DNA from 3 places in the Actinoplanes sichuanensis genome. Region 3 is predicted to be linked to each of the others. Evidence: riboswitches for the same ligand, from Rfam matches in the RefSeq annotation. Region 3 holds a riboswitch; each other region holds the start of a gene.
The links. Region 3 has a riboswitch for cobalamin ahead of cobN (cobaltochelatase subunit CobN). Riboswitches for the same ligand answer to the same signal wherever they lie in the genome.

Region 1 (6,556 bases), 5.5 Mb from region 3:
CCAATCGCCCGGTTCGGCCTCGATCCACTTGTCGCCGTTGAAGATGTTCATGACGCCGGACAGGATGTAGAACGACTCGCTGATCGTACGGTGGAAATGGGGGTTCGGGCCGGTCACGCCCGGGCCGCACTCCCACCGGTAGAGGCCGAAGAGACCGCCCGTGGACGCACCCGTGGCCAGGTGGTGCACCCTGGTGCCGTTGTTCGGGTAGACGAACTCGGGTGGTGTGCCCGCGGGCCGGTAGAGAGCCGTCTTCTCACCGGTTACCCCGTGGTACCGCGGTGGTGGATAAGTCATAGATCAATGTCTACCCGAAAGTCAGCACCGGTTTGACGACCTTTCCGGCGGCGGCGTCCCGTGCGGCTGACTCGATGGCCTCGAACGGGTATTCGGTGATCAGTTTCTCCACCGGGAGTCGTCCGAGACGGTGCAGGTCGACCAGTTGCGGCAGGAACACGGCAGGGGTGGCGTCGCCCTCGATGACACCGCGGATGCGCAGGCCGTTGTACATCACGGTCATGATGTCGAATTCGGCTTTCGTGCCGAGGCCGACCAGCGCGAGCGTGCCGCGGCGGCGCAGCAGCCCGATGGCCTGGGCGATCACGTCGGCCCGGCCGGTCGTGTCGATGACGTGGTGGGCGGTTTTGGGTTCGGTGCCGGCCGCGCCGAGTTCGACGGCCAGCTCACGGCGCGCGGCGACCGGGTCGACGGCGATCACCTCGCAGCCCAGCGAGACGGCGGCCATCACCGCGGACAGGCCGACACTGCCGGCTCCGAACACGAGAACCGTCTCGCCGGGGGAGGGGCGGAGCACGTTGAGGACGGTTCCGGCGCCGGTCTGAACGCTGCAACCGAGCGGCGCGGCTACTGTGGGTGACAAAGTGGGCGGTACCCGTACCACATTGGTTTGATAGGCCAGCAGATGTGTCGCAAAGCTGGACTGGCCGAAGAAGTTGCCGAAGACTTTGTCTTCGCCGCTGGTCAGCGGTGTGCTGCCGTCGGCGCGCGTGCCGCGCATGTTGAGATCGCTGAGCAGGCAGTACGCCGGATGGCCGGCCCGGCACAGTTCGCACTGCCCGCAACTGCGGTAACTCACCGCAACCGTGTCGCCGACGGTGACCGTGGTGACCGCGTCGCCGACCGCTTCGACGACGCCGGCGCCCTCGTGGCCGAAGACCATCGGGGAGATCCGGGCCGGCCAGCGTCGCCGCATGCTGAGGTCGGTGTGGCAGATGCCGGCCGCGGTGACCCGGATCAGCACCTCGTCGGCGCGCGGCGGTTCGAGGTCGAGGTCACGGAGGGTGAAGGGTCCGCCGGCCGTTTCGACGAGTGCCGCCCGGATGCGCACCGGTCAGTCCCGTTCGAGGACGAAGTAGTAGTGCCGGCCGGCGTCGAGCACGCCCTTGCCGTTCATCACGCCGAGCAGGGTGTCGTCGTCGACGCGTTTGAAGTGGTCGAGGACCGGTTGTCCGTCGTAGACCATGGTCGCGGTCGCCTCGCCACGGAACTCGACGGTCCACAGGCCGGCGCCGCCCTTGGCGCGTTCCTCGTCGTCGAACAGGTCGCCGTCGTCGTCGCGGCAGACCAGTGGCGCGACTTCGGTGAGTGAGGTGAAGCGTTTGCCGTACCACCGGATCTTTGGAAGATAACCCTCGAAACGGTGTCCGCTCACGAATTCGCTGCCCCGCCATTGGCCGAGGATCTCTTCGGGGCGGACTGTCGGCAGGGCGGCCCAGAGGGCGTCGAGTTCATCGATGGTGGTCTTTCCGGCATCGGCGCGGATGTCGGCGATGCGGCTGCGAGCGGTTGCGGCGTCCATGTCCCACCCCTCTTATTGGCGTCCCGCCAATATAGGGCGGCGGTCGTCGCGGGCGCTACGGGGCGATTGCGGTACCGCCGGGGAGTGACATGGTCAACACACCATGTTGGGTTAGGAAATTCGGATGTCGCCCATATATGGTGGCCCACGCAGCTGGTTCGGACAGGTCGCACAGGCCTGCCCGAGGCAACAAGGGAACCCGGTGCAAATCCGGGACTGCCCCGCAGCGGTGAGTGGGAACGAAAGTCGTCATCAAGCACTGGGCATCGCGAAGAAGCCTGGGAAGCGACGGCCGGTAGGACCGAGCTGGACGCCCACGAGTCCGAAGACCTGCCAGCGCGCCGCACGCCACCGTGGTGTGCGGCGGTCGAAGGCCGCGTGGGACGGCCGACGCCGAAGCGTCCCCGCATGCCCGGGGACCGTTGGTGTCTGCCCCCGCGCGCCCAGCTCGCGAGGAGAGGGCATGACACTCACGCCGCAGAAAGCGGGCGTGCCGGAGCAGCGACGGCACGTGATGCAGGTGCGCAAACGAAACGGCGACCTGGAGCCGGTCGACGTCAACAAGATCGTCAAGGCGGTCGAGTTGTGGGTCGCCGACCTCGGCGAGGTCGACCCGCTGCGCGTGGCGACAAAGACCATCAGCGGGTTGTACGACGGAGCGACCACCGCTGAGCTCGACAAACTCTCGATCCAGACGGCCGCTGAGCTGATCGGCGAGGAGCCGCAGTATTCGAAGCTGGCGGCTCGGCTGCTCGCCGCGTACGTCGACAAGGAGGTCCGCCTCCAGGGCGTGGCGAGTTTCAGCCAGTCGATCCGGTACGCGCACGGCCTCGGTCTGATCGGGGACGAGACCGCCGCATTCGTGGCCGCCAATGCCCGGAAACTCGACGACGCCGTGGACGCCGACGGTGATCTGCGGTTCGAGTATTTCGGGCTGCGCACGGTCGCCGACCGCTATCTGCTGCGCCATCCGCATGAGCGGCTGGTGGTGGAGACGCCACAGTATTGGCTGTTGCGAGTCGCCTGCGGCCTGTCGAAGGACGCGCGGGAGGCGATCGGGTTCTATCGGCTGATGTCGTCGCTGGCCTATCTGCCCAGCTCGCCGACCCTGTTCAACTCGGGGACCCGGCACACCCAGATGTCGTCGTGTTTCCTGGTCGACTCGCCGAAGGACGAACTCGACTCCATCTACGAGCGGTACCACCAGGTCGCGAAGCTGTCGAAATTCTCCGGCGGTATCGGGATCGCGTGGTCGCGGATCCGCGGCCGGGGCGCGCTGATTCGCGGCACGAACGGCCGGTCGAACGGCATCGTCCCGTTCCTGAAGACCCTCGACGCCGGGGTGGCGGCGGTCAATCAGGGCGGCCGGCGCAAGGGCGCGGCGTGTATCTATCTGGAGCCGTGGCACCCGGACGTCGAGGAGTTCCTGGAACTGCGCGACAACACCGGCGAGGAATCCCGGCGCACCCACAACCTCAATCTGGCCAACTGGATCCCGGACGAGTTCATGCGCCGGGTCGAGGCCGACGAGGAATGGTCGCTGATCGACCCGTCCGACGCCCCGGAGCTGCCCGATGTGTTCGGCGAGGCGTTCACCGAGGCCTACCGTGCGGCCGAGAAGAAGGCCGTCAAAACCGTCAAAGCCCGGGATCTGTACGGGCGGATGATGCGCACCCTCGCACAGACCGGCAACGGGTGGATGACGTTCAAGGATCGGTCGAACGCGCTGTCCAACCAGACCGGGGAGCCGGGCAACACGATCCACCTGTCCAACCTGTGCACCGAGATCCTCGAGGTCAACAACGACGACGAGACGGCGGTATGCAATCTCGGGTCGATCAATCTCGATGCACATGTCACCGTCGACGGTGTCGACTGGGAGAGATTGCGGGAAACCGTCCGGACGGCCGTCGTCCACCTGGACCGGGTCATCGACATCAACTATTACCCGTCGCCGCAGGCCGCTGCGTCGAATCCGCGCTGGCGTCCGGTCGGGCTCGGGCTGATGGGTCTTCAGGACGCGTTCTTCACGTTGCGGCTGCCGTTCGACTCCGACGAAGCGCGTTCGCTCTCCACCCGCGTTCAGGAGGAGATCTTCCTGACCGCTCTGGAGACGTCGGCCGATCTGGCCGCGCGGTTCGGCGCGCATCCGGCCTACGCCGAGACGCGTGCCGCCAAGGGGCGATTGCACCCTTCGCTCTGGGGTGCCGAGGTGTCGCAGGTTTCGCGCTGGGAGGACCTGCACGCCCGGATCGCCGAGCACGGGCTGCGCAATTCGCTGCTGATCGCGATCGCGCCGACGGCGACGATCGCGTCGATCGCCGGCGCCTACGAATGCATCGAGCCGCAGGTCTCCAACCTGTTCAAACGGGAGACGATGTCCGGCGAGTTCCTGCAGATCAACACCTATCTGGTACGGGAGTTGAAGTCCCGCGGACTGTGGACCGCCGCCATTCGGGAGCAGATCAAGCGGGCCGAAGGTTCCGTGCAGGGCATCACCGAACTCCCGGCCGATGTGCGGGAACTGTTCCGGACGGCGTGGGAACTGCCGCAGAAGTCGCTCATCGAACTCGCCGCCGCCCGGGCGCCGTTCATCGACCAGTCGCAGTCACTGAACCTGTTCATGGCCGCGCCGACCATCAACAAACTGTCGTCGATGTACCTCTACGCATGGAAGGCCGGTCTCAAGACCACCTACTACCTGCGTTCCCGCCCGGCGACCCGGATCCAGCAGGCGACCGTCTCGGTGATCCCGGCGCTGACCCCCGCCGAAGCCTGCTCCCTGGAAAACCCCGAATCATGTGAGGCCTGCCAGTAATGCTGCTCGACCCCGGAATGGACCTGACCCTGCGACCGATGAAGTACCCGCACTTCTTCGACAGGTTCAAGGACGCCATCAAGAACACCTGGACCGTCGAGGAGGTCGATCTGCACTCCGACCTCGCCGACCTGGCTCGCCTCAGTGCTGCCGAGAAACATCTCGTCTCACGGCTGGTCGCGTTCTTCGCCACCGGCGACACGATCGTCGCCAACAACCTGGTGCTCAACCTGTATCAGCACGTCAACTCGCCGGAGGGCCGGCTCTATCTGTCGCGGCAGCTGTTCGAGGAGGCCGTGCACGTCCAGTTCTATCTGAACCTGCTCGACACCTATGTGCCCGACGAGCAGGAACGGTTCGAGGCGTTCGCCGCGGTCGAGAACATCCCGTCGATCGCGCGCAAGGCCGAGTTCTGCTTCAAATGGATCGACTCGGTCTTCGACTTGCGGAAACTGGAGACCCGCGAGCATCGGCGGGCCTTCCTGCTCAACGTGATCTGCTTCGCCGCCTGTATCGAGGGGCTGTTCTTCTACGGCGCTTTCGCGTACGTCTACTTCCTGCGCTCGCGCGGCGTTCTGCAGGGGCTGGCGTCCGGCACCAACTGGGTGTTTCGCGACGAGAGCATGCACATGGCGTTCGCTTTCGACGTGGTCGACCAGGTGCGGGCCGAGGAGCCCGACCTGTTCGACGCCGGAATGGAACAGCAGGTCCGTGACATGCTCGCCGAAGCCGTCGAGTGCGAGGTCCAGTTCGCCGCGGATCTGCTCGAACAGGGGGTGAGCGGGCTGTCCCTGGCCGACATGCGCGAATACCTCCAACACGTCGCCGACCGGCGGCTCGCGGCGCTCGGTATCGACCCCGTTTACGGCAGTTCCAACCCGTTCGCGTTCATGGAGCTGCAGGACGTTCAGGAGTTGTCCAACTTCTTCGAGCGGCGCGTTTCGGCGTACCAGGTGGGGGTCTCCGGAAGCGTCTCCTTCGACGACGATTTCTAGAAACGATCAGCGGCCGCCCTCGGTTTTCCGGAGGCGGCCGCTTGCCGGACTGCTTCTCAGACCGTGACCGCCTCGGACGGCCGCGTGGTCGGCTCGGCGGCTGCCGGAGCCGACCGGCGGCCGGAACGCAACGCGCTGGCCAGGCAGAGCAGCGCGCCGAAGACGAGCCAGCCGGACAGGACGACGATCGGATGGGTCGCGGCGGCGCCGTCGAAAAAGGCGGTCGAGCGCAGCAGCGAACCACCCGCGCCCGGCGGCAGCAGCTGGCCGAGCTCGCCGGACCAGCCGGGCAGCATCTGCGGGGCTGACGACACGCCCGACAGCGGGTTGCCGACCAGCATCATCGTGGCCGCGCCGAGGCCCAGCCCGGCCGCACCGAGCAGCGATTCCAGGCCGAGCAGGGTGAGCGCGGTGGCGCCGATACTCAATGCGATCGCGCCCGCGTTGGCGAGGTAGTCGCCGTTGAGCGAACCCAGCCAGAACTGCAGGATCGCGGCCATCGCCAAGCCACCGGCGACCGCGAAGGCCAGCGCGCCGGTCACCCGCTGAGCGGTACCGCGGAGGCGGGCGGTGAGCAGGGCGGCGGCCATGATCCCGCCGATCACCAGGGGGAGGGCCCCGGCGGCCAGGCCGGCGCCGCGCGGGTCGTCGGCGGGCAGCGGCACCAGGTCGCGGGCCGCGACCGCCGGTGACTCACCCTGGGCCAGACCGGCGGCCAGCGCGGTCAGGGTCTGCGAGACCGGAGCGCTGGCCGCGGACGCCGTGATCACCTGAGGCTTCCCGCTGGTCAAATCGATGGCGCCGTACGCCTCCCGGTCACGGATCAGCTCCTCGGCCGCTGCCGTGGTGTCGACCGCGGTGATCTCGAAGGCGTCCGGCAGGCGCTGTTCGAGGGCGGCGGTGACCTGCTGGACCGCCGGAGCG
Region 2 (6,556 bases), 5.6 Mb from region 3:
CGTACCGCCATGATCAGAACATCGGAATCCAGAGCGCCGCGCAAGCGCAGCACCACCGGCACCACATACCGCCCACCCGGCCCACCCAACTGATCGATCAGCCAGAGTGCTTGTTGCCCGTAGGAGACGGGGAGGACCGCGGGGCGTGGCAGGTCACCGACTCGTGTGCCGGCCGCCTCGGTGGTGTCGGCGATGACGGCGAGTTCACTGATCCGCGGGTGGTCGAAGACGTCGCGGAGGGTGAGTGCGGTCCCGAGCAGCGCATTGGCGCGGGCGACGACCCGGGTCGCGAGTAGCGAGTGTCCGCCGAGGCTGAAGAAGTCGCTGTCGACGCCGAGATCGATGTCGTCGCCGAGGTGCAGCACGTCACGGAAGATGCCCGCGAGGGCGATCTCGGTGTCGGTCTCCGGTCGCCTGCCGTCGGCGGCACCCGCCGTCAGATCCGGCTGCGGTAGCGCGCGGCGATCCAGTTTCCCGTTCGCGGTGACCGGGAATCGGTCCAGGCGAGTGAACGTGGTGGGCAGCATGTAATCCGGCAACGACCGTGCCAGATGGTCACGCAACGCGTCGACCGGCACCATTTCCCCGACCGTGGTCACGTAGGCCGCGAGGTACTTCCCACCGGCCGGATGATCCAACGCGAGGACCGCGGCACTCGACACGTCGGGGTGTTGTTCGAGGACGGTACGGATCTCGTCGAGTTCGATCCGGAACCCACGGATCTTCACCTGGTCATCACTACGACCCAGGTACTCCAGTTGCCCCTGCGGGTTCCATCGCACCACATCACCGGTGCGATACAACCGGGCACCGCGGTCGCTGAACGGGTCGGCCACGAACCGGCCGGCCGTCAGACCCGGACGACCGACATAGCCGTCCGCGAGTTGCACCCCACCCAGGTAGAGCTCACCCGCCACCCCGACCGGCACCGGACGCAACCACCCGTCCAGAACATGCGCGGTCGTATTCGCCACCGGCACACCGATCGCAGTACCGCCGGTCACGACCGTCGCCGTGCCGTCACCGGTGACCTCGGTCGAACCGTAGAAGTTGTGCAACACCGCCCGCGGCGAAACCGACCGCATGTTTTTCGCAGTGCCGGCGGTGAGCGCCTCACCAGAGGAGACCCACGACCGAACCGACGCCAACGCCGCAGACGCCTCGTCATGGCGGACCAGGACATCGGCCAGGCTCGGCACCGTCAACAGGTGCGTGACCCGATGCCGGGCGATCGTGTCCAGCAGACCTGCCGGATCCTGCCCGGCCACGACCACGACCCGCGAACCGGCGATCAAAGGCCCGAACAACTCGGTCACCGCGTCGACGAAACCCACACCACTCTTCGACAACGCCACACTGTCAGCGGTGTAGTCCAGCACCCGGCCACCCCACACAAGCCGGTTGACCAGAGCACGATGCCCCAGAACGACACCCTTCGGATCACCCGTCGTGCCCGACGTGAAGATCACCACCGCAGCGTCCAGGCCATTCAACGGCCGGGATAGAACGGGAGCGGTCTGCTGACCGATGTTCAGATGCTCCTGAACGTCGCGGTCATCGATACATAGTCCCGGCAACTCAGCAGTATGCCGGTCGGTGATCACCAGCGCGGGCGCGGCGTCGTCCAGGATGCGTTCGATGCGCCCTGCGGGATACTCCGGATCGATCGGCACGTAGGCCGCTCCCGCGCGGAGCACCGCGGTCAGCACCACCACCAGATCGACCGAGCGCGACATGACGACAGCGACCCGGTCCCCGATCCGCACCCCCTGATCGATCAGAAGGTGGGCGAACGCGTTGACCCGCGCATCGAACCGGCCATAGGTCAGTTCGACACCGTCGGCGACGACCGCAACCGCGTCCGGATCCGCCGCGACCCGAGCGCGCACCAGTTCATCCACCGTCACCGGCGCCACATCCAGCGACTCGCCCCGCACCCACGACGGGTCCGGACCGTCGACATCAGATGCCAGCCGGTGCAGGGTCAGACCCGACGCCCCGTCGAGAACCGCGCCGAGGAAACGACTGAACTGCTCGGCATGCCGCACCGGATCACCCGTGGCCGAGCCCGTGGACAACTCCAGCCGGATCCCGGAGTCCGGATCGCGGTAGACCGCGAGGTCGAGTGATCCGACCGGTCCGGTACTGATCGTTTCAGGAATCGCGACGACATCGCCAAGCCGCGGCGTCGATTCGAAAAGCCGGATATTGATCGTCGGGAGGCCCAGATAGGACCCTTGACCGCTCGGCCACAAACGGGCGAGCTGGTGATCCTCGACAGTCGTGTGCCGCCGGGAATCCTTCAATTGGCCTGCGACGACCGCAAGCACATCCTCGAAGGTCCGATAGGGGCTGATCTCGGTGACGACCGGGATCGCCCGCGAGCGCGCGCTCGGTGTCCGCAACGACTCCCGGTCGTCACGCAACATCAGCGGAACCCGGACCGCCACGCAGTCACGACCCTCGACCAGCGCGGTGTACACACCCCACAACGCGATCAGGGAATCAGTCCACGACACCCGCGCCGCACGGGCGAACTGCTGAACCCGCGCATAGGCGTCTTCGGGAAGCGGGACGACAACCGGCCGACTCGCCGATACGAAGACCCCTGACAACTCCTCCACAGTCTCACGGCCGGCCGACCCGACACCGAGGACGCCATCCCAATACGCGACCCCGGACTCGCCGGGATCCTCACCGTCGGTGACGTTTTTCAGGGCCCCGAACCAGCGATCCGGGACCGTATCCCCGGCCCGCTGCGCGGTGTAGACCTCGGCGACACGGCGAATGAAAAGAGAAATGCTGTAACCGTCGACGAGCAGGATATCGGTGATCAGGATCCACGCCCACGTGCCGTTCTCCCGACGCACAAGGGTCGAAGACGTCGCCGGCTCCCCCGCAACCGACGGCCCGGCCAACTGCTCACGGGCCAGCACCCGAATCCGGTCATCGCCATGACCCACGTCGACGACCTCGGTCGACAGAGTCGAACCGGTGTCCACGTACTGAAAGGGAACACCGCCGACGTCACCGAAACGCACTCGCAGCGCGTCGGTCTCCGCGAAAACAGCACCCACCGACGCCACGAAAACGGCCGGATCGACCACACCGTCCAACCACAACAACTGACCGGCACGAAACACCGAGGGCTCCGGCGCAAGCCGCCGAGCCACCCAGTTACCACGCTGACTCGCGGTCAACTCCACACGATCAGAAGCCGTCAACGGAAGCACACCCACTTCTCTTGAGACCAGACCGAGCCAACCGAAGCAACGATCGCCACAACCCTAATGAAGGTTAGGCTAACCTTGCAACGCCTTGCAGAACGGGTCCGCGGCACGGCTAGGATGGCGGGCGGTGCTGGTTCACCCCGTCAGCCAGGCGGGGTGTCGTAAGAGGGAACCCGGTGCGAGACCGGGACTGCCCCGCAGCGGTGAGTGGGAACGAAAGCCGTCATCAAGCACTGGACCGCAGGGTCTGGGAAGCGACGGCCGGTAGGAGGCGTGACGCCGTGCCCGCGAGTCCGAAGACCTGCCAACACTGCGCCCGTCGTCCGGTGGGCGCCGCCGGCGGTCTCTCGGGAGGACCAGGGCGGAAGCCGGCCCTCGGCCGCGTCTTCCCCTGACCCTCACGTGCCCGCCGGGCACTTCGAGGGAAGGAAATCCCTGGTGAGTAACACCTTCGGGCAGAGCACCGTGCTCGGCTATCCGCGCATCGGCACCAACCGGGAACTGAAGAAGGCCGTCGAGGCCTACTGGGCCGGCACCATCGACGCCGACGACCTCGAGAAGACCGCCGCCGGGCTGCGGGCCGAGGTGTGGCAGCAGCTGCGCAACGCCCGCCTCGACTCGATCCCGTCGAACACGTTCTCCTACTACGACCATGTCCTGGACACCGCGGTCGCGGTCGGCGCGATCCCGGCCCGGTTCGCCCGGCTCGGCCTGTCCGGCCTGGACACCTACTTCGCGATGGCACGCGGCGTGGACGCCGAACCCGCGCTGGAACTGACCAAGTGGTTCGCGACGAACTACCACTACCTGGTTCCGGAGATCGACGCGGACACGGTCTTCAAAGCCAACCCCACCAAGGCCCTCTCCGAGTACGCCGAAGCGCGCGCCCTGGGTATCGAGACGCGTCCGGTGCTGGTCGGTCCGGCGACGTTCCTGCTACTGGCCAAGGGCGCAGACCCGTTCGCGCGCCTCGACGACCTGGTCGACGCGTACGCGCGGATCCTCAACGCGCTCGCCGACGCAGGCGTGGGCTGGGTGCAGCTCGACGAGCCGGCGTATGTGGCCGACCGCACTCCGGCCGAGGTCGAAGGGCTTCGCCGCGCTTACACCCGGCTCGGGGAGCTGGCCAACCGGCCCCGCATCTTCGTGGCCACCTATTTCGGGGAGATCCGTGGCGCCCTGAGCGCTCTGCTCGACACCCCGGTCGAGGCGATCGGCCTGGACCTGGTCGCCGGGCCCGGTAACCTGCGCAAGCTCGCCGCCTCCGGGCCACTCGCCGGGCGGATCATCGTGGCCGGGCTCGTCGACGGGCACAACATCTGGCGCACCGACCTGCGGGCCGCGATCACCAACGGCGCGACCGTCACCGCTCTGGCCGACCATGTGGCCGTGTCCACCTCCTGTTCGCTGCTGCACGTGCCGGTCGACCTGTCAGTGGAGACCCGGCTGGCGCCGGAACTGTTCGAACGGCTGGCGTTCGCCCGGCAGAAGGTCGACGAGGTGGTGCTGCTCGGCAAGGCGCTGCGCGATGGAACGGCGCATGTGCCCGTACCGCTGCCCGGCGGTCCGCACGTATGGCGCAACGGTGACGTGCGCACCCGCCTGGCCGCCCTCTCCCCCGCCGCGCGGCGACGTGCACCCTTTGTGGAACGGGCCGCCCTCCAGCAGGCGCACCTGAACCTGCCGGAGTTGCCGACCACGACCATCGGGTCGTTCCCGCAGACAGCCGAGCTGCGCAAGGCCCGCGCCGAACTGCGGGCCGGCCGGCTGGACGCCGACGGTTACACGGCGCGGATGCGGGCCGAGGTCGAACACGTCATCCGCCTGCAGGAACAGCTGGGGCTGGACGTGCTGGTGCACGGCGAGCCGGAACGCAACGACATGGTCCAGTACTTCGGCGAGCAGCTCGACGGGTTCGCAGCGACCGACCACGGCTGGGTCCAGTCGTACGGCTCCCGGTGCGTGCGGCCGCCGATCATCTACGGAGACGTGGCCCGCAAGGCGCCGATGACCGTCGAGTGGTCGGGGTACGCCCAGTCGCTGACGGCCAAGCCGGTCAAGGGCATGCTCACCGGGCCGGTCACCATTCTGGCGTGGTCGTTCGTGCGCACCGACCAGCCGCTGAGTGACACCGCCGACCAGGTGGCGCTGGCGTTGCGGGACGAGACCGTCGACCTGGAGGCGGCCGGGATCCGGGTGATCCAGGTCGACGAGCCCGCTCTGCGCGAGACGCTGCCGCTGCGCCACGCCGATCAGGAGTCCTACCTGCAATGGGCGGTCGGCGCGTTCCGGCTGGCCACCAGCGGTGTCGCCGACGAGACGCAGATCCACACCCACCTGTGCTATTCGGAGTTCGGGGACGTGATCACCGCGATCGACGAACTCGACGCCGACGTCACCAGCATCGAGGCGTCCCGTTCGAAGATGGAGGTCCTCGGCGACCTGGCCGCCATCGGCTACAGCCGCGGCGTCGGCCCCGGTGTGTGGGACATCCACTCCCCGCGCGTGCCGTCGCACGACGAGGTGGTGACCGCGTTGCGTAACGCCGTCGCCGCCGTCCCGGCCCGCCGGTTGTGGGTCAACCCCGACTGCGGCCTGAAGACCCGCGGATATCCGGAGACCGAGGCGTCCCTGCGGCACCTGGTCGCGGCCGCCGCCGAGGTTCGCGGCAGCTGACCTTCCTCGGCTTACCAATGGACCGAGGGTGTCGAACCACCACCGGTCAGGAGAGACGGGCGGCTTCGGCGGCGGCGAGCAGGACGACGCCGACGCCGAAGTCGGCCCGCCCGGCCGGGCAGCCGTAGGGTCGCGCGGGAGAGAGCGCCCGCTGACACTTCACGACCTCGAAGGGTCACAATGGTCGGGCCCTCGACGGCGACCGACGGGTTGCGGGGACACCGAGAGAGGACCGTACCGGTGGACGATCCCCGACTGACGCCGTTCCTCGAGCACGTCGAGGTCCTCCGTCGGCTTGACCGGGGTCGCGACGTCTTCGGAGCCGAGCGCCACCACTGGCAGGTCCGACCGCCGCTGGGCGAGCAACCGGTCGCAACCCTGGAACAGGACCTCGGCTACCGCCTTCCGGCGGGTTACCGCACCTACCTCACCGCGTACGGCAACGGCGGCGCCGGTCCCCTGTTCGGCATCAGAACGTTTCCGTCGCACCTGTCCGCCACCGAGCGCACCCGTCTGCGCCGGCCTTTCCCCGGCATGGCCGCAGTACATCGCCGGTTGGCCTCGGAAGGCGTCGACGTCGATGCCGACGGCTACTTCGAAGTGGACGACGAAGCACTGCTGGAGACGCTGCTGAACGGCACCTGGCGGAT
Region 3 (6,556 bases):
CTCCAGCCCGGTGACGCGCCGGGACGCCGGGTCCCAGATCGGGCGGACCCCGATCAGGGCCAGAATCTCGGCGATGTCGTCGCCCGCGGTCCGCATGGCGCTGGTCCCCCAGGCGGAGAGGCCGACCGAGCGGGGCCACTCGCCGTGGTCGGCGCGGTAGCGGTCGAGCAGCGACTCGGCCATCGCCTGGCCGGTCTCCCAGGCGAGCTGGCTGGGGATCGCCTTCGGGTCGACCGAGTAGAAGTTACGGCCGGTGGGCAGCACATTGATCAGGCCGCGCAGCGGGGAGCCGCTGGGACCGGCCGGGACGTAACCGCCGTCGAGCGCGTGCAGGACGTGGGTGAGCTCGTCGGTGGTCTTGGCGAGCCGGGGCACCACCTCGGTGGCGGCGAACTCCAGGACACGCACCACGTCTTGATTGTCGGAGATATCGGGAATGGCCGTCGGCCAGCCGGCCTCTTCCATCTTCGTGATCAACTCGCGGGCTTCCGCCTCCACCCGATCGGTCTCCGCGGTGGACGCGTCCTCGGTCAGGCCCAGCGCCTCCCGCAGACCCGGCAGGGCCGCCACCTTGCCCGCCCACATCTGCCTGGCCCGCAGCATGGCCAGCACCAGATTGATCCGCGCCTCGCCGGTCGGGGCCGCACCGAGCACGTGTAGCCCGTCGCGGATCTGGACGTCCTTGACCTCACACAGCCATCCGTCGATGTGCATGATGAAGTCGTCGAACTCCTCGTCGTCAGGCCGATTGGCCTGGCCGAGGTCGTGGTCCATCTTGGCGGCCTGGATCAGGGTCCAGATCTGCGCGCGGATCGCCGGTAGCTTCGCCGGGTCGAGAGCCGCGATGTTGGCGTGCTCGTCGAGAAGCTGCTCCAGCCGGGCGATGTCACCGTAGGACTCGGCGCGGGCCATCGGCGGGATCAGGTGGTCGACCAGGGTGGCGTGCGCCCGGCGCTTGGCCTGGGTGCCCTCGCCCGGGTCGTTGACCAGGAACGGGTAGATCAGCGGCAGGTCGCCGAGCGCCGCGTCGGTGCCGTCCGAAGCGGACATGCCGACGTTCTTGCCGGGCAGCCACTCCAGGTTGCCGTGCTTGCCGACGTGCACGACGGCGTGCGCGCCGAACTCGTCGGCCAGCCACCGATACGCTGCCAGGTAGTGATGCGACGGCGGCAGGTCGGGGTCGTGGTAGATCGCGACCGGGTTGGCACCGAAACCGCGCGGCGGCTGCACCATCACCACGATGTTCTCGTCGCGAAGCGCGGCCAGCACGATGTCGCCGCCGTCGGTGTACAGCTCGCCGGGGGGCGGCCCCCAGTGCTGCACGACGCTCTCCCGGAAGTCCTCCGGCAGCGTCACGAACCAGGACTCGTAGGCCGAACCCGAGATCCGGACCTTGTTCTCCGAGAGCTGCTCCTCGGTCAGCCAGTCGGGATCCTGGCCACCGGCGGCGATCAGCGTGTGGATCAGGCCGTCGCCGTCGTAGTCGGCGAAGGAACCGACCTGGTATCCGCGCTCCTTGAAGGCCTTGATCAACGCGACCGTCGACGCCGGAGTGTCCAGACCGACCGCATTGCCGATCCGGGAGTGCTTGGTCGGGTAGGCCGACAGCATCAATGCGATGCGCCGCTCGGCCGGTGGCACGTGCCGCAGCCGGGCGTGCGCGACCGCGATCCCGGCCACCCGCAGCGCCCGCTCCGGGTCGGCGACGTAGACCGAAAGACCGTCCTCGTCGATCTCCTTGAACGAGAACGGCACCGTGATGATCCGCCCGTCGAACTCGGGAATCGCCACCTGCGTCGCCGCGTCCAGCGGGGAGAGACCGTCGTCGCTGGCCTCCCACGCGGCCCGCGAGCTGGTCAGGCACAGGCCCTGGAGGATCGGCACGTCCAGGTCGGCGAGCACGCCCACATCCCACGCCTCGTCGTCACCGCCCGCGCTCGCCGTGGCCGGACGGGTGCCGCCGGCGGCCAGAACCGTCACCACCAGCGCGTCCGCCTTGCGTAGCTCGGCCAGCAGATCCGGCGGAGCGGTCCGTAGTGAGGCCGTGAAGATCGGCAGCGCGCGGCCACCCTTGGCCTCGATCGCCCGGCACAGCGCCTCGACGAACGCGGTGTTGCCGGCCATGTGGTGGGCGCGGTAGTAGAGCACCGCGACCGTCTCCCGGCCGGTGCTCTCCGGCCTGGGCAGGACACCCCACTGTGGGGTCTCGACCGCCGGGGCGAAGCCGTTGCCGGTCAGCAGCACCGTGTCGGAGAGGAAGTCGTGCAGCGCCGCGAGGTTTTCCGCACCGCCCTGCGCCAGGTAGGTGTGCGCGTCCGCGGCGACACCGGCCGGCACCGTGGACAGTTTCATCAGGTCTGCGTCGGGCGCCTGCTCACCACCGAGGACGACCACCGGCCGGCCGCTCGCGAGCAGCGCGTCGATGCCCTCCTCCCAGGCCCGGCGGCCACCGAGGATGCGCACCACCACGAGATCGACCCCGTCGAGGAGGGCGGGCAGGTCGTCGACAGCGGTGCGAGCCGGGTTGGCCGGGCGCCACGCCGAGCCGCTGGCACGGGCGCTGAGCAGGTCGGTGTCGGACGTCGACAGCAGCAGGAACACAGCGCACTCCCCCTCGGGGTCCGCGCCCCGGGTAGACGGACATCACGGCGACCGGAGTTTCTGGCTCCCAGAGAATCCCCTGGTGACAGTGGCGGGACCGCGCCGGACTCACACCGGCTTCCTCCGCGGCGTCGCCGCTCGTTGGCCCCTAACCTTTCCGAACCCCGGTGTCCCGCGTCAAGGTGGAACGGCCGCTGTGACGCTCCCGACCCACCGCACGACGGAGGTGAATTCCTGTCGGGGGCCCGCCGTAGTATCCGGGCCATGACTCCCCGTTGGTCGGACACCGACGCCTGTCCCGGCGCGCTGCGGCTGCACGCCGCGGCCGACGGCATGCTGGCCCGGGTGCGGCTGCCCGGGGGGATGCTGTCCGGGGCTCAGCTGCGCTCGCTGCGCGAGCTGGCCGAGGAGTTCGGCGACGGCGGTCTGGAGCTGACCTCCCGGGCCAACCTGCAGCTCAGAGCATTGCGACAGAGCGATGCGCCGGCCTTGGCGGTCCGGTTGCGGTCGGCGGGCCTGCTGCCTTCTCAGACCCATGACAACGTACGGAACATCGCGGCGCCCCCGCTATCGGGATCCACGGTCCGCGCTCTCGTAGGTCGGCTCGACCTCGCGCTCCAGGCTGACGCCGCGCTTGCCGCCCTGCCCGGCAAGTTCCTCTTCGCCATCGGTCAGGTCCCGCTGGCCGCCGACGTGGCCGCGGTCCCGACCGGCCCCGCCCCACGCCCGACCGTGGCCGGTGCGGTCGTTCCGCGACCCCGGCCGGCGTCCGGCGACGACCTGTTCGTGATTCGGCTCGGTGGGCATGACACCGGGCTGCGAGCCGATCCTGACGACGTCGTGCCCGTGCTCCTCGCCGCCGCCCACGCGTTCCTGGCCGAGCGGGAGGCACAGCGGTCCAGCGGGGCGGCGGCATGGCGGCTGCGTGAGCTGGCCGACGGCCCGGCCCGGGTCTCGGCGCGGCTGGTGGCGGCGCTCGGCCTGCCGCCCGTTCCGGTCGAGGTAGCGACGCCTGTCGACGCCTCGGAGCCCGGAGACCTGATCGGCGTGGTGCCCCAGGCGGACGGGCTCTCGGCGGTGGCCGCGCTGGTGCCGTTGGGTCGGCTCAATGACGTACCGCTGAGGGTTTTGGAAGACGCCGACCTGCTGGTCGTGACGCCGTGGCGCGGGGTCGTGGTGGCCGATCTGACGCCGTCGGCGGCCGAGACCTGGGCGGACCGCCTGGCCACCGCCGGTCTGGCCGTGGCGTCGGGCTCACCGTGGTCCGGGGTGACCGCCTGCGCCGGCCGGCCGGGCTGCGCGAAATCTCTGGCCGACGTGCGTTCCGACGCCACCGCGGCGGCCCGTTTCGTCAACGGCCTCCCGGTGCATTGGGTGGGGTGCGACCGCGCGTGCGGCAGCCCGGCGGGCCCACACGTGCGCGCCGAAGCGACCGCCGACGGCTACCTGATCACTCACCGTCCGGCCGGTGGCGGAGAGCCGGGCGTCCAGATCCCGGTCACCGTCCGTCAGCCGACGGTGCCCGGTGGCCGGTTCCCGGTCGAGGATTCCGGCCCGGTCGGACCATCGACCTCGAGCCCGCGACCACCGAGGATCGGCATTCCCACACTGCTCACGGTCACGGCGGAAGGCCGGCCGGACGCAACCGATCCGAACGGCTCGGCCGGAACCGAAAGGCCGAACAAGACGGCCGGAGCGAAACGGCCACGCAAGGCGGCCGGAGCGGCTCGGCCAGCCGAGACGGCCGGAGCGAAACGGCCAGGCGAGACGGCCGAAGCGGCTCGGCCAGCCGAGACGACCGAAGCGGCTCGGCCGGGTGCGGGGGCTGCGGTGCTCGGGCTGGAGACGGCGGGGGCGCGCGGTCCGGGCGCGGCGGGAATGCGGCGGCCGGAGGGCGCGGCAAGGGCGATTGAGCTGGCAGATGCGATAGCGGTGGCGAGGGGATCCTGAGCGATGGAGTACGTGCGTGACGGCGCGGAGATCTACCGGCGGTCGTTCGCCACGATCCGGGCCGAGGCAGACCTGTCAGGGCTTCCGGAGGACGTGTCGCGGGTGGTGGTCCGGATGATCCACGCCTGCGGAATGGTGGACCTGGTGGAGGATGTCCGGTTCAGCCCAGGGGTGGTGACCGCGGCACGGAAGGCGCTGCTCGATGGCGCGCCGATCCTGTGCGACGCCGAGATGGTCGCCTCAGGTGTCACCCGGACCCGACTGCCGGCCGCCAACGACGTGGTGTGCACGCTACGTGACCCATCCGTTCCCGGGTTGGCGGCGGAGATCGGCAACACCCGCAGTGCGGCCGCCATGGACCTGTGGGGTGACCGACTGGGCGGCGCCGTGGTGGCGATCGGTAACGCACCGACCGCCTTGTTCCGGCTGCTGGAGATGGTCACGGCGGGTGCGCCCCGACCGGCGGCGGTGATCGGGATTCCGGTCGGGTTCATCGGCGCGGCCGAGTCCAAGGAGGCGCTGGCCGAGTCGGGCCTGGAGTTTCTGATCGTGCGCGGACGCCGGGGTGGCAGCGCCATCACCGCGGCCGCGGTGAACGCCCTCGCCTCAGAAGCCGAGTAAGACCGAACAGGCCGACCAAGACCGAACTGGCCCAGCAAGACCGAACAGGCTCAGCAAGATCGACAGGTCGAGTAAGGCCGAACCTGCCCAGCAAGACCGAAGAGGCCCAGCTAGACCGAACAGGCCGACCAAAACCGAACAGGCCCAGCAAGATCGACAGGTCGAGTAAGGCCGAACCTGCCCAGCTAGACCGAACAGGCCGACCAAGACCGAACAGGCCCAGCGAGACCGACGGGTCGAGTAAGGCCGAACAGGGCCGAGTAACCGGATCGACATCCCTTCTGGTTGAACGGCCGGAGAACCCACGCAAGGACTTCGATGACTGACGACGCAGGCCGCGGCGACACCTCAGCGGCGATTCCCTCGCAGGCGACGGCTCGGACCGGGCGGCTCTTCGGGGTGGGCCTGGGCCCCGGCGACCCGGAGCTGGTGACGGTCAAGGCGGCGCGGCTGATCGGTGCGGCCGACGTGGTGGCGTACCACGCGGCACGGCACGGGCGCAGCAACGCTCGGGCGATCGCGGCCGGCTACCTGCGGGAGGGCCAGATCGAGGAGGCCCTGATCTACCCGGTGACCACCGAGACGACCGATCATCCGGGCGGTTACCAGGGCGCGATCGACGAGTTCTACGCCGCGTCGGCGGCCCGACTGGCCGCGCATCTGGACGCCGGGCGGGACGTGGTGGTGCTGGCCGAGGGTGACCCGTTCTTCTACGGCTCCTACATGCACATGCACAAGCGGCTCTCCGGACGCTACGAGACCGCGGTCGTGCCGGGGGTGACCTCGGTGAGCGCCGCCTCGGCGGTGCTGGGCCGGCCACTGATGGAGCGGGACGAGGTGCTGACCGTCCTGCCCGGCACCCTGGAGCCGAAAGAGCTGGCCGCCCGGCTGGCCACCACCGACTCGGCCGCCGTGATGAAGCTGGGCCGTACCTTCGAGGGGGTCCGGGAGGCGTTGGAGCAGGCCGGCCGCTTGGACGACGCCTGGTACGTGGAGCGTGCCACCACCGACCGGGAGCGTTCGGCCCCGCTGCGCGACGTCGATCCGGCGACCGTGCCGTATTTCTCGCTGGCCCTGCTGCCGAGCCCGGCAGCCACCGCGTTCACCGCCGACGTCGAGACGGCGGGCCGGCCGGCCAGTCTGGACGTGCTGCTCTCCCCCTCAGCGCGAGACGCGGACAGCGAAACCACGCGAGACGCAGACAGCGAAACCACGCGAAGCGCGGACAGCGAAACCACGCGAAGCGCGGAGACCGAAACAACACGTGGCGCTGAGACCGAAACCACGCGAGACGCGGAGACCGAAACCACGCCAGGCGAAGGACCAGAAACCGCCCAAGGCGAAGGACCGCGAACCGTCCAAGGCAAAAAGCCGCAGGCAGCGC

Region 1: linked by a shared signal. The riboswitch ahead of Q0Z83_RS26250 (ribonucleoside-diphosphate reductase subunit alpha) and the one ahead of cobN (cobaltochelatase subunit CobN) in region 3 are both predicted to bind cobalamin.
Region 2: linked by a shared signal. The riboswitch ahead of metE (5-methyltetrahydropteroyltriglutamate--homocysteine S-methyltransferase) and the one ahead of cobN (cobaltochelatase subunit CobN) in region 3 are both predicted to bind cobalamin.

The regions. Positions count from the first base shown of each region.
Region 1 is NZ_AP028461.1:5,694,532-5,701,087, reverse strand. It holds gene Q0Z83_RS26265 (cupin domain-containing protein) at 1-297, opposite strand, end outside; gene Q0Z83_RS26260 (NAD(P)-dependent alcohol dehydrogenase) at 308-1,348, opposite strand; gene Q0Z83_RS26255 (DUF4334 domain-containing protein) at 1,352-1,819, opposite strand; cobalamin riboswitch at 1,972-2,157, shown strand; gene Q0Z83_RS26250 (ribonucleoside-diphosphate reductase subunit alpha) at 2,283-4,637, shown strand; gene Q0Z83_RS26245 (ribonucleotide-diphosphate reductase subunit beta) at 4,637-5,632, shown strand; gene Q0Z83_RS26240 (hypothetical protein) at 5,689-6,556, opposite strand, start outside.
Region 2 is NZ_AP028461.1:4,640,398-4,646,953, forward strand. It holds gene Q0Z83_RS21380 (non-ribosomal peptide synthetase) at 1-3,200, opposite strand, end outside; cobalamin riboswitch at 3,345-3,553, shown strand; gene metE (5-methyltetrahydropteroyltriglutamate--homocysteine S-methyltransferase) at 3,669-5,906, shown strand; gene Q0Z83_RS21390 (hypothetical protein) at 6,147-6,556, shown strand, end outside.
Region 3 is NZ_AP028461.1:11,161,296-11,167,851, reverse strand. It holds gene cobN (cobaltochelatase subunit CobN) at 1-2,601, opposite strand, end outside; cobalamin riboswitch at 2,636-2,761, opposite strand; gene Q0Z83_RS51345 (precorrin-3B synthase) at 2,866-4,551, shown strand; gene Q0Z83_RS51340 (precorrin-8X methylmutase) at 4,555-5,172, shown strand; gene Q0Z83_RS51335 (precorrin-2 C(20)-methyltransferase) at 5,491-6,556, shown strand, end outside.